DNA from 2 places in the Mesorhizobium sp. ISC15 genome. Region 1 is predicted to be linked to the other one. Evidence: predicted binding sites of a transcription regulator. Region 1 holds the regulator's gene; the other holds the start of a gene.
The links. The regulator LexA, encoded in region 1, represses DNA repair genes until DNA is damaged. The targets are predictions, from matches to a motif close to TGTTCNNNNTGTGTTCNG.
Positions count from the first base shown of each region.

Region 1 (5,082 bases):
ACTGGTGGTGGCTGGCAAGGCGACGATGCTTGCCGACGGCATGGCGACGGCGGCGCAAGCCATCGACAGCGGCCGGGCGCTGCAAGTGCTCGACCGGCTGGTCGAGATTTCGAACGGATAGAGCCGTGTCTGATATCCTGCGCAAGATCGAAGCCTACAAGCGCGACGAGATCGCGGCGGCGAAGGCGCGCGTGCCGCTTGCCGAGATCAAGGCGCGGGCGAAGGACACCGATGCGCCGCGCGGCTTTCTCTCGGCCCTTGAAGCCAGGCGCAAATCCGGCAGCTTCGCGCTGATCGCCGAGATCAAGAAGGCGAGCCCTTCCAAGGGCCTGATCCGAGCCGATTTCGATCCGCCGGCACTGGCCAGGGCCTATGCGAAAGGTGGCGCCGCCTGCCTCTCGGTGCTGACCGACGCGCCGTCCTTCCAGGGCGCGCCTGAATTCCTCACCGATGCGCGCAGTGCCGTGACATTGCCCGCCTTGCGCAAGGATTTTCTGTTCGAGCCTTATCAGGTGTTCGAAGCCCGTGCGTGGGGCGCTGACGCCATCCTGATCATCATGGCGAGCGTCGATGACGCCGTGGCCAGGGAGCTCGAAATGACGGCTTTCGAGCTCGGCATGGACGCGCTGGTCGAGGTGCATGACGAAGCCGAGACGGAACGCGCGCTGAAACTGTCGTCACGGCTGATCGGCATCAACAACCGCAACCTCCGGACGTTCGAAACCAGTCTCGATACTTCGGAGCGGCTCGCGACGATGGTGCCGGCCGACCGCCTGCTGGTCAGCGAGAGCGGTATTTTCTCGCACGAAGATTGCCGCAGGCTGGAAAAAAGCGACATCGGCACCTTCCTCGTCGGCGAGAGCCTGATGCGGCAACAGGACGTGGCCGCCGCAACGCACCTGCTTTTGACGGGCAAGGCGCCGGCTCATGCATCGGCCCGAAAATCGGAATCGATTTTCGGAGAGCACGATGCATAAATCCAAAGTGTTAGAGCGTGCTATGTGCGTCCAAACGGACGCACGTCGTTCTAAGGCCGTCTGACGATGACGGCTGCCCTCACCCATCTTGGCGCGAAAGGCGAAGCCAATATGGTCGATGTCGGCGACAAGGCGGAAACGACCCGCACGGCGATCGCCGAAGGTCTTGTCTCGATGCGGCCAGAAACGCTGAAGATGATCCTCGACGGCGATGCCAAGAAAGGCGACGTGCTGGGCACGGCGCGCATCGCCGGCATCATGGCGGCCAAGAGGACGCATGAGCTGATCCCGCTCTGTCACCCGCTGCTGTTGACCAAGATATCCGTCGACATCGAACCGGACGCGACGCTGCCTGGCCTGAAGGTCACGGCGCTGGCCCGCGTCACCGGCAAGACCGGCGTCGAGATGGAGGCGCTGACCGCCGTCTCGGTCGCTTGCCTGACCATCTACGACATGGCTAAGGCGGTCGACCGCGCCATGGTGATCTCCGGCATCAGGCTGGTGGAAAAGACCGGCGGCAAATCCGGCGTCTACAAAGTAGGCGCCCAAGGGGCAGGCCAATAATGGCGCTGCTTCCGGTTGCCGACGCGCTCGAGCGCCTGCTTGAAGATGCTGCGCCCTTGCAAGCTGAAAGCGTCACCCTGATGGACGCCGCCGACCGGATACTGGCGGACCCGCTCACGGCGCTCCGCACCCAGCCGCCCTTCAACGCGTCCGCCATGGACGGCTATGCCGTGCGGGCCGAGGATGTCGCCTCCGCGCCGGCAACACTTGCGGTGATCGGCATGGCGCCGGCCGGACGCGGCTTTGCCGGAACAGTCGGCCCGGCGCAGGCCGTGCGCATCTTCACCGGCGCGCCGCTTCCCGCAGGCGCTGACACCATCGTCATCCAGGAGAATGTCCGCGACCTCGGCGGCGGCAGCATCGAAGTGACCGCGTCGACGGTTGAAGGCCGCAACATCCGCCGCCTCGGGCTCGATTTCTCGAAGGGCGACGTTCTGCTGGAGAAAGGCCGCCTGCTTGATCCGGCGGCGTTGTCGCTGGCGGCGTCGGCCAACCATCCGCAGGTCAGCGTGGTGAAACGGCCGCTGGTCGCCATCATCGCCACCGGCGACGAATTGCTGCCGCCAGGCAGCGACCTTGGCCCGGACCAGATCATCTCGTCCAACGCCTATGGCGTCGCTGCCGCGGCCCGCTCGGTCGGCGCCAGCGCGCTCGACCTCGGCATCGCCCCCGACCGCAAAGAGGCGATTGCCGCGCTGGTGAAAAAGGCGGTTAACGCAGGGGCTGACGTCATCGTCACGCTGGGCGGCGCCTCGGTCGGCGACCACGACCTCGTCCACGACGTGCTGACCGGCGAAGGCATGACGCTCGATTTCTGGAAGATCGCCATGCGGCCCGGCAAGCCGCTGATGTTCGGCCGGCTGGGCGACATCCGCTGCATCGGCCTGCCCGGCAATCCGGTGGCGAGCCTGGTCTGCACGCAGCTCTTCCTGAAGCCGCTGCTTGCGCGGCTTGGCGGACGCGCCTACCGGCAGGACATGCGTCAGGCGCGGCTCGGTGCCGCCATGGCGGCCAACGATATCAGGCAGGACTATGTACGCGCCGTGGTGAAGGAAGACGCCGGCACGCTCAAGGCGACGCCGTTCGGCATCCAGGATTCCTCGATGCTCAGAATGCTGGCCGACGCCAACGGGCTGATCGTGCGCGAGCCATTCGCTCCCCCCGCCGCGACAGGCGCCGCCTGCAGCGTGCTGATGCTACGCTGAACAAAACGTCAACGCATTCATTAAACTTTAAACAGTTGCGGAACACAACTGGAACAGATAGTGTTTGTTCTGGGTTTGTTTTTCTGATTCTGTCGGGGGTCGCGATGCTGACACGCAAACAACATGAGCTGCTGATGTTCATCCACGAGCGGCTGAAGGAAAGCGGCATTCCGCCCTCGTTTGACGAGATGAAGGAAGCGCTCGATCTCGCGTCCAAATCGGGAATCCATCGGTTGATCACGGCGCTGGAGGAACGCGGCTTCATTCGCCGGCTGCCCAACCGCGCCCGCGCGCTGGAAGTGCTGCGCCTGCCCGATTCGATCGCGCCCGGCCTCAATGCGGCGCGCAAATTTTCGCCGAGCGTCATTCAGGGCAGCCTTGGGCAGGGCAGCCTCGGCCGACAGATCAAGCCGGCGCCGTCACGCATGCCTGCGGCCGGCAATGACGACGACGTCATTGCCACTGTCTCCATCCCGGTGATGGGCCGCATCGCTGCCGGTGTGCCGATCGATGCCATCCAGCACCAGACGCATTCGATCTCGGTGCCACCGGACATGATCACAGGCGGCGCGCACTACGCGCTGGAGGTCAAGGGTGATTCGATGATCGAGGCCGGCATCTTCGACGGCGACACGGTCATCATTCGCAACGCCGACACCGCCCAGCCTGGCGAGATCATTGTCGCCCTGGTCGACGAGGAGGAAGCGACGCTGAAGCGGTTCCGCCGCAAGGGCGCCTCGATCGCCCTGGAAGCCGCCAACCCGGCCTATGAGACGCGCATCTTCGGGCCGGACCGGGTCAAGGTGCAAGGCAAGCTCGTCGGATTGATCCGACGTTACTGAACGGCAGCTTTCTTGGGTTTCTCAGGCTTACGGTATGGCGGCAGGCCCCTCGCCTCGCGCGAAAATCTCCGCTGCTCATGCCAAGGCCTATATGGCTGTTTGACGGCAAAACGGATTTCTGCGCGCGTCGTCGCCGATAGCGGATCGAAAAAGACGGCGGCACTGCCCATGCGAGCGAGCTGCCGTTTGGTCACGACGAGGACCAGCGGGTTGCGGCAGGGATTATAATAGGCCGTGGCATCGTCGATGACGATCAAGTCCGCAAAGGCACAGGCTGGCCGCGCGATTTTGCGGTCGTCGGCGAGCGCGATGATCGCGCCGGATGGATGCCGGGCGAGGCACAGGCCGGCAGTGCAATAGAAAGGCGCTCCCGGCGGCAGGTCGGCCGGGTCGGCGATGTCGAACCGCACGTCTCCTTTTTCGAACGTCTCCGGCTCGACAATGGTCGCTGAAGTCAGCGCATGTTTCCAGTTGTCGGTGGTGAATTCGTTCGAGCGCACCCGGTTGACGGCAAGTTCGCCGCCGCCGATCGGCAGCGCCACCAGATGCGCATCCTCCGAGATCAGCACGTCGGGGGTTCGCGTCTCGGAAATCGTCAGCAGGCCGGCAAGCGCAAAGGGAAGTGCCGCAAGCCGCAACCATGTCGTCGCCATCGTGGCGATGACCAGGGCGACCGTCACCAGCAGAACCGACTGCAACGAAATCAGCCCGACTGCATCGACCGGCGAACGTTCGGAGATCCATCCCGATATTGCAATCATGGCCGTCAGCCCCTTGCCCATCATGTCGAGGAAAGGTCCGTCGAAGCCGAAAGGCATTGCCAAGGCGCTGACGACCGCCAGGAACATGACGACCGTGACGATCGGCATGACGGCCAGATTGGCAAACAGACTGAGCGGCGAGACGCGCTGGAAGTGCCAGATGGCGAAGAGCGCGGTGGCGCTCCCGGCAATGATGGAGGTCATGGCGATGGTGCCTGTTCCAGCGACGAGCTTCCGCGTGACGAAAGCGGCCGGTGACCGTCGTTGTGGCGGCGCCGTGGCCTTGTCGGCACGATAGTCGGACCAGCCGGCATAGGCGCCCACGAGAGCCGCGGTCGCGGCGAAGGACATCTGGAAGCTTGGGCCGACCACCTCGTGCGGCGACACGACGATGACGGCGATGGCTGAAATCGTAAGATTGCGCATGGTGAGCGCAGCCCGGTCGAACAGCACGGCGACAAGCATTACCGCCAGCATGATGAAGCTGCGCTCAGCCGCGACCACGATGCCGGAAAAAATGAGATAGGCAGCGATGGAAAGGAGTGCGGCTGCAGCCGCATATTTTTTGACCGGCCGGCGCGACGAAAAATCGGGAAACAGCGCAAAGGCGCCGCGCAGCAATCCCATGATGGTGCCGGCGACAAGCGCCATGTGCAGGCCGGAAATGGAGATGATGTGGTAGATGCCGGTGCGCCGCATCGATTCGTTGATCTCTTCGGGGATGCCGGCACGC
Region 1 covers NZ_JAVSPX010000001.1:4,430,528-4,435,609, forward strand. Annotated here, with positions in the region: gene trpD (anthranilate phosphoribosyltransferase) at 1-121, shown strand, start outside; gene trpC (indole-3-glycerol phosphate synthase TrpC) at 126-977, shown strand; gene moaC (cyclic pyranopterin monophosphate synthase MoaC) at 1,044-1,541, shown strand; gene RPG13_RS21350 (molybdopterin molybdotransferase MoeA) at 1,541-2,746, shown strand; gene lexA (transcriptional repressor LexA) at 2,851-3,588, shown strand; gene RPG13_RS21360 (ComEC/Rec2 family competence protein) at 3,582-5,082, opposite strand, start outside.

Region 2 (5,082 bases), 4.4 Mb from region 1:
CATCACCTCAATGCCGAAACCGGGATCGACAGTCTCGATCCGGTCGGTCAGGAGACGGGTCAGCCGTTTGACATCGCGCACGGGCACGGCAGTGCCGACGCGTATGGCCTCGACGCGGTTGTCGACGCGATGAAACAGGAGGTCGAGCCGGCGTGCGCCGAGCCCCTTGACCTCAAGCGCCGCGCATAGGGTTACGACGAGCTTGCCGGTATAACGGGCTATGGTCTCGGCGGCGCCGATCGGCTCGCCGAAGGCCCGACGAACCTCGATGAGTTCGGGAGAGCGGGCGGGCTCGAAGGGTTCGCTACGCCGCCCCATGGCCTGGTCCAGGCGACGGCCGAGTTCGGGCCCGAAGCGCAGGGCTAGAGAGGCGCGCGGCGCGGCCTCGACTTCGCTCACCCGCTCGAAGCCGAGCGTGAGCAGGCCTTCGATGATATCGTTGGGAAGCCGCAGGGCGCTGATCGGAAGATCACGCATGATCGCCGGGGCTTGCCCTACCGGGGCGACGAAGGTCGGCCGGGCGAGGAACCGCGCGCAGGCATGAGCGGCGCCCCAAGTGTCTGCGACGGCGGCACGTGCGTTGATGCCGGAGGCTGCCGTGCGCGACACCAGCCCCTCGAGCATCGCGTCCTCGCCGCCATGCAAATGGTCGGCACTCCGTGGTGTCGATGATAAGCCCATCGGGCGGATCGGTCGCGACGATCGGGGCATAGCGCAGCGACCAGAGCGCCATTCTCTCGAGCGCCTCGGCATCGGCGGCTGCATCCAGGTCGAAGCTCTGCAGGTTGGGCACCAGCACCTGAGCCTTGCTCGCCGGCATGCCCACGCGCAGGCCGGCCGCGCGTGCCGCCGCATCGGCGGCCAGCACGAGCCTCCGGTTTCCCTGCCGGCCGAGCATGACGATCGGGGTTTCAGCCGATGGCGCGGACTGGCCCATGGCGCGCCGCAGGCGATCGGTCGGCCAGGCCGGAAAAAAGAGCGAGACGACCCTTGGCATCGCAGGCTTCCACTTCAAAATCGGCGCTTTCTCCCGCCCGGGCGCGGATCAGTTCGAGCCGCCAGCGGGCGCGGCCGATACCGGGGACCGGTAGGGGGCGGGAGGGGAGCGCGGAGACGCGCCAGCGGGTGACCGCGGCGGTCGGTTGTCCAAATCGGTCGCTTCGGTCTGCCGACGCCAGCGGCGGATGGCGATGCCGATGGCGCCGGAGCTTTCGGCGGCCAGTTGCAGTCGGCGATGCGCGGTCATCGAGAGCCGGGCCAGTTCAGCAACGACCGCACCTAAACCGCAATGGCGAAGCCCTTCCTCAAAACAGGCGAGCACGGAAGCTTCGTCGCCGGCCTCGACATAGACGACGCGGCCGGGCAGCAGCCCGGCCTGGGCGAGGGCAAGGGCGAAGAGATCCTGCCGGGTGACGCACCAGAGAACCTTCCCTTTGGCGCGGGCAGCAATCCCGGCGGCAAAGAGCGCCGCCGCGGCGCCATCGATCGCCCCGTTGCGGCCGCCCGCAACCTCATGCAGCGCCCCGAGCGCCAGCCCGCCTCCCGGCAAGACCTTGTCGATCCTGGGAACACCGAAGGGCAGTGTCGCACGGTTGCGCGCCGGGCCGCCTTCGAGGCGTGCGATTCGCTCCCGAAGCGCAGCGATAGCAGGGCTGGCGGCCGGCTGACCCATGAACGAAACACTCTCAAACTGTCTTCCCAATGGATTTCGGGGCTGATATGTTCCTTATTTGTTCTCTTGGTGTCCGAGAGTCACTCGGACTCGTTGCGCCGCTTCGAGAGTTGATCCCAGATGCCCTCGATCGAGATGCGGTCTATCTTGATATGCCGCAGGTGATGCAGAGACGGCGAAGTGGGTGAGCGAAGCGACAAGGGCCAAGAAGCTGATGCACCGCGGGAAGGAACGGCCATCCTTCGCAAGATCATCCATGTCGACATGGATGCCTTCTTCGCCTCGGTCGAACAGCGCGACAATCCGGACCTGCGCGGCAAGCCTGTGGCGGTCGGTGGCTCGGCCGCGCGCGGTGTGGTGGCCGCTGCCAGCTACGAGGCCAGGAAGTTCGGGGTGCGATCTGCCATGCCCTCGATCACGGCGAAGCGCAAATGCCCCGAGCTGATCTTCGTGCCGCCGCGCTTTGACGCTTATCGCGCCGTCTCCCAGCAGATCCACGCGATCTTTGCCAAGCACACGTCACTCATCGAACCGCTCTCGCTCGACGAGGCCTATCTCGACGTCACCGACAATCTGCAGGGCATTCCAGTCGCCACGACGATCGCGGAAATGATCCGCGCGAAGATCAAGGCCCAGACCGGCCTGACGGCTTCGGCTGGCGTCAGCTACAACAAATTCCTGGCCAAGCTCGCCTCCGGCCAGAACAAGCCCGATGGCCTATTCGTTATCACTCCGAAGCAGGGGCCCGCCTTTGTCGAGGCCTTGCCCGTACGAAAATTTCATGGTGTCGGCCCGGCGACCGCTGACAAGATGGCTCGGCTCGGCATCGAGACCGGCGCCGACCTGCGGGCACAGAGCCTCGCGTTCCTCGAGGAGAAGTTCGGGAAGGCGGGTCCGTACTATTACTGGATCGCCCGGGGCATCGACGAACGCCCGGTGCGGGCCGACCGCGAGCGCAAGTCGGTGGGAGCTGAGGATACCTTCGCGAGCGATTTGTTCGATCTCGAAAGTGCTCGCAAGGAACTGGCGCCCTTGGTCGGCAAGGTCTGGCGCTATTGCGAGGAGCGATCGATCCAGGGCCGTACCGTGACGCTCAAGGTCAAGTTCGCCGACTTTCAGCAGATCACCCGCAGCCGCACGATCGGTGGGGTCGTCGAGGCGGAGACCGACCTCGCGACTTTAGCGGGCACCCTCCTCGAACAGGTGTTTCCCGTCACCAAGGGAATACGCTTGCTGGGCGTGACGCTTTCGAATTTGAGCGGAACGCGGACCGAGGCCGACCGGCAGATGTCGCTTACGATCTAGGACTCGCTGCTGCTATCGGACCGCTTTTCGGATGCGGGCTGTCAGCGTTTGTTCGACATCGAAATAGCCTTCCCACGCATCGGTCCCCTGAGCCCGTGCGGCGGCAGCGAAAACGTCGAAGGCGCTGGCACTTTTGAAGGTCGGCAACTCATCCCAGGTGACTGGCACGGCGCACGACGCACCAGACCGCGCCCGGGTCGACCAGGGGCATATTGCCGTGGCGCCTTGGCCGTTGCGGAGATAGTCAAGGAACATCCGGCCCTTGCGCCTCGCCTTGCTCATATTCGCGACGAAGCGGTACGGATCCGTGCGGGCCAGCAGTTCGGCGAAGTCCTGACAGAAGCTCTTGACCGCTTCCCAGTCAGCCTCGGGAAGGAGTGGCACGACCACGTGGACGCCCTTGCCACCTGATAACAGCGGCCAGGATTGGAGGCCGAGTGCCTCGAGAACGCCGCGGATGTCCAGCGCGGCCTGCTTGACGTCACCAAAGCCCAGGGCCTCGTCGGGGTCGATGTCGAAGATTATCCTGTGCGGCAAGTCTGGCTGCTGGCGAAGGCTTCCCCAGACGTGGAATTCAAGCACGTTCATCTGGACGCCGGCGATGAGGCCCGCCAGGTCATCGACCCACAGGATGCGGCTCTCCTTGCCGGACATCTTCTCCAACTGGCCGTCATGGATGGCCTTGGGCATGCCAGGCAGCTTGTGCTTCTGAAAAAAGGTCTGTTGCAGGTCGCCGTTGGTGTCGCGCACCAGCGATAGCGGCCGATCCTGGATATGCGGCAACATCTTCTCGGCGACCGCGGCGTAGTAGGCGACGAGCGTTGCCTTGGTTACCTCTGTACCCGGATACATGACCTTGTCGGGGTGCGTCAGGGTCACGCCGACGGCGCGGGCAATCTCCTTGGCCATATGAGGATCCAGATTGGCCGTGGTGGCGGTCGCGGCAGTCGTGGGCGTTTCCATCACCACCTGGTCGGCGCGCTTGTCTTCGCGCATGCCTTCAAAGCTCGGGTGACGCAGGCTGCCGTCGGGCGTCACCTCCGAATAGGTGACCTCGGCAACGAGTTCGGGCTTCACCCACCTGGCACGCCGCGCGATGTCGCGCGGCACGGATGAGAAGGCGGGTTTGTCCAGAGGTCGCTTCTCCAACTGCGCCAGAATGGATTTGCGCATCGCGTCGGTGAACCCGGTGCCGACGCGGCCGCGGTAGATCAGCTTGCCGTTCTCGTAGGTACCCAGGATCAGCGAGGCCATTCCCCGGCCGGTGTCGCTTGGGCGGTAGCCGCCGACGACAAATTCCTGACGTTTCGTGCACTTGATCTTGAGCCAACTCGCGGTGCGGTCGCCGACATAGCGACTGTCGGCGCGCTTGGCGATGATGCCTTCATGGCCGCCGGCGCACATGGTATCGAAGACCTTCTCGCCATTGTCGGCGATATGGCTGGAAAACTGCAGGCGGTCGTCCGGGTCCCTCTCGCCCAGAAGTTCAGCAAGCCGTTCCTTGCGCTCGAGCAGAGGCCGGCCGGCCAGGTCGTCGCCGTTCAATTCCAGCAGATCGAAGGCGTAAAACTTGAGCGGCATGCCGGCGGCGATGCCGGTTTTCAGCATGGAAAAGTTGGTGCGGCCCTTGCTGTCAATCGCCACGATCTCGCCGTCGATCAGAGCTGAGCCCTTGGTGAGCGCCTGAAGTGGCGGCAGGATCACCTTGAACTGGCGGGTCCAGTCATGGCCGTTGCGCGTGTAGACGACGACCTCCGATCCCGAGATCGCGAGTTGTGCGCGATAGCCGTCGAACTTCATTTCAAAGAGCCAATTGGGGCCAACCGGTATGTCGTCGGTCAGCGTGCAGAGTTGGAACGGACGAAACTGCGGTAGGGGGTATTTCGGGGTAGATTCTGAGTCCCTGCGCCGTGCGCGCTTTTTGGGGAGGCCAGCCTCTACGGCCGACATGGAGAGCCCGAATACATAGTACGATTCAATACTCTGCCCTGGGTTTCAGTTCCACACTGCGCGCCGATGAATTGAACCGGAAGAGTCCGGCCGCGTTGTTGGGAAATTGAAACGCAATCCTTGGAGGAAGAAATGGCTACGACTCAAACAACTCG
Region 2 covers NZ_JAVSPX010000001.1:18,279-23,360, forward strand. Annotated here, with positions in the region: partial or broken gene RPG13_RS00095 (Y-family DNA polymerase) at 1-997, opposite strand, end outside; partial or broken gene RPG13_RS00100 (ImuA family protein) at 912-1,672, opposite strand; gene dinB (DNA polymerase IV) at 1,937-2,977, shown strand; gene ligD (DNA ligase D) at 2,990-4,927, opposite strand; gene RPG13_RS00115 (DUF3606 domain-containing protein) at 5,060-5,082, shown strand, end outside.
Region 2: the regulator LexA is predicted to act here: its motif matches at 1,721-1,738, upstream of dinB (DNA polymerase IV).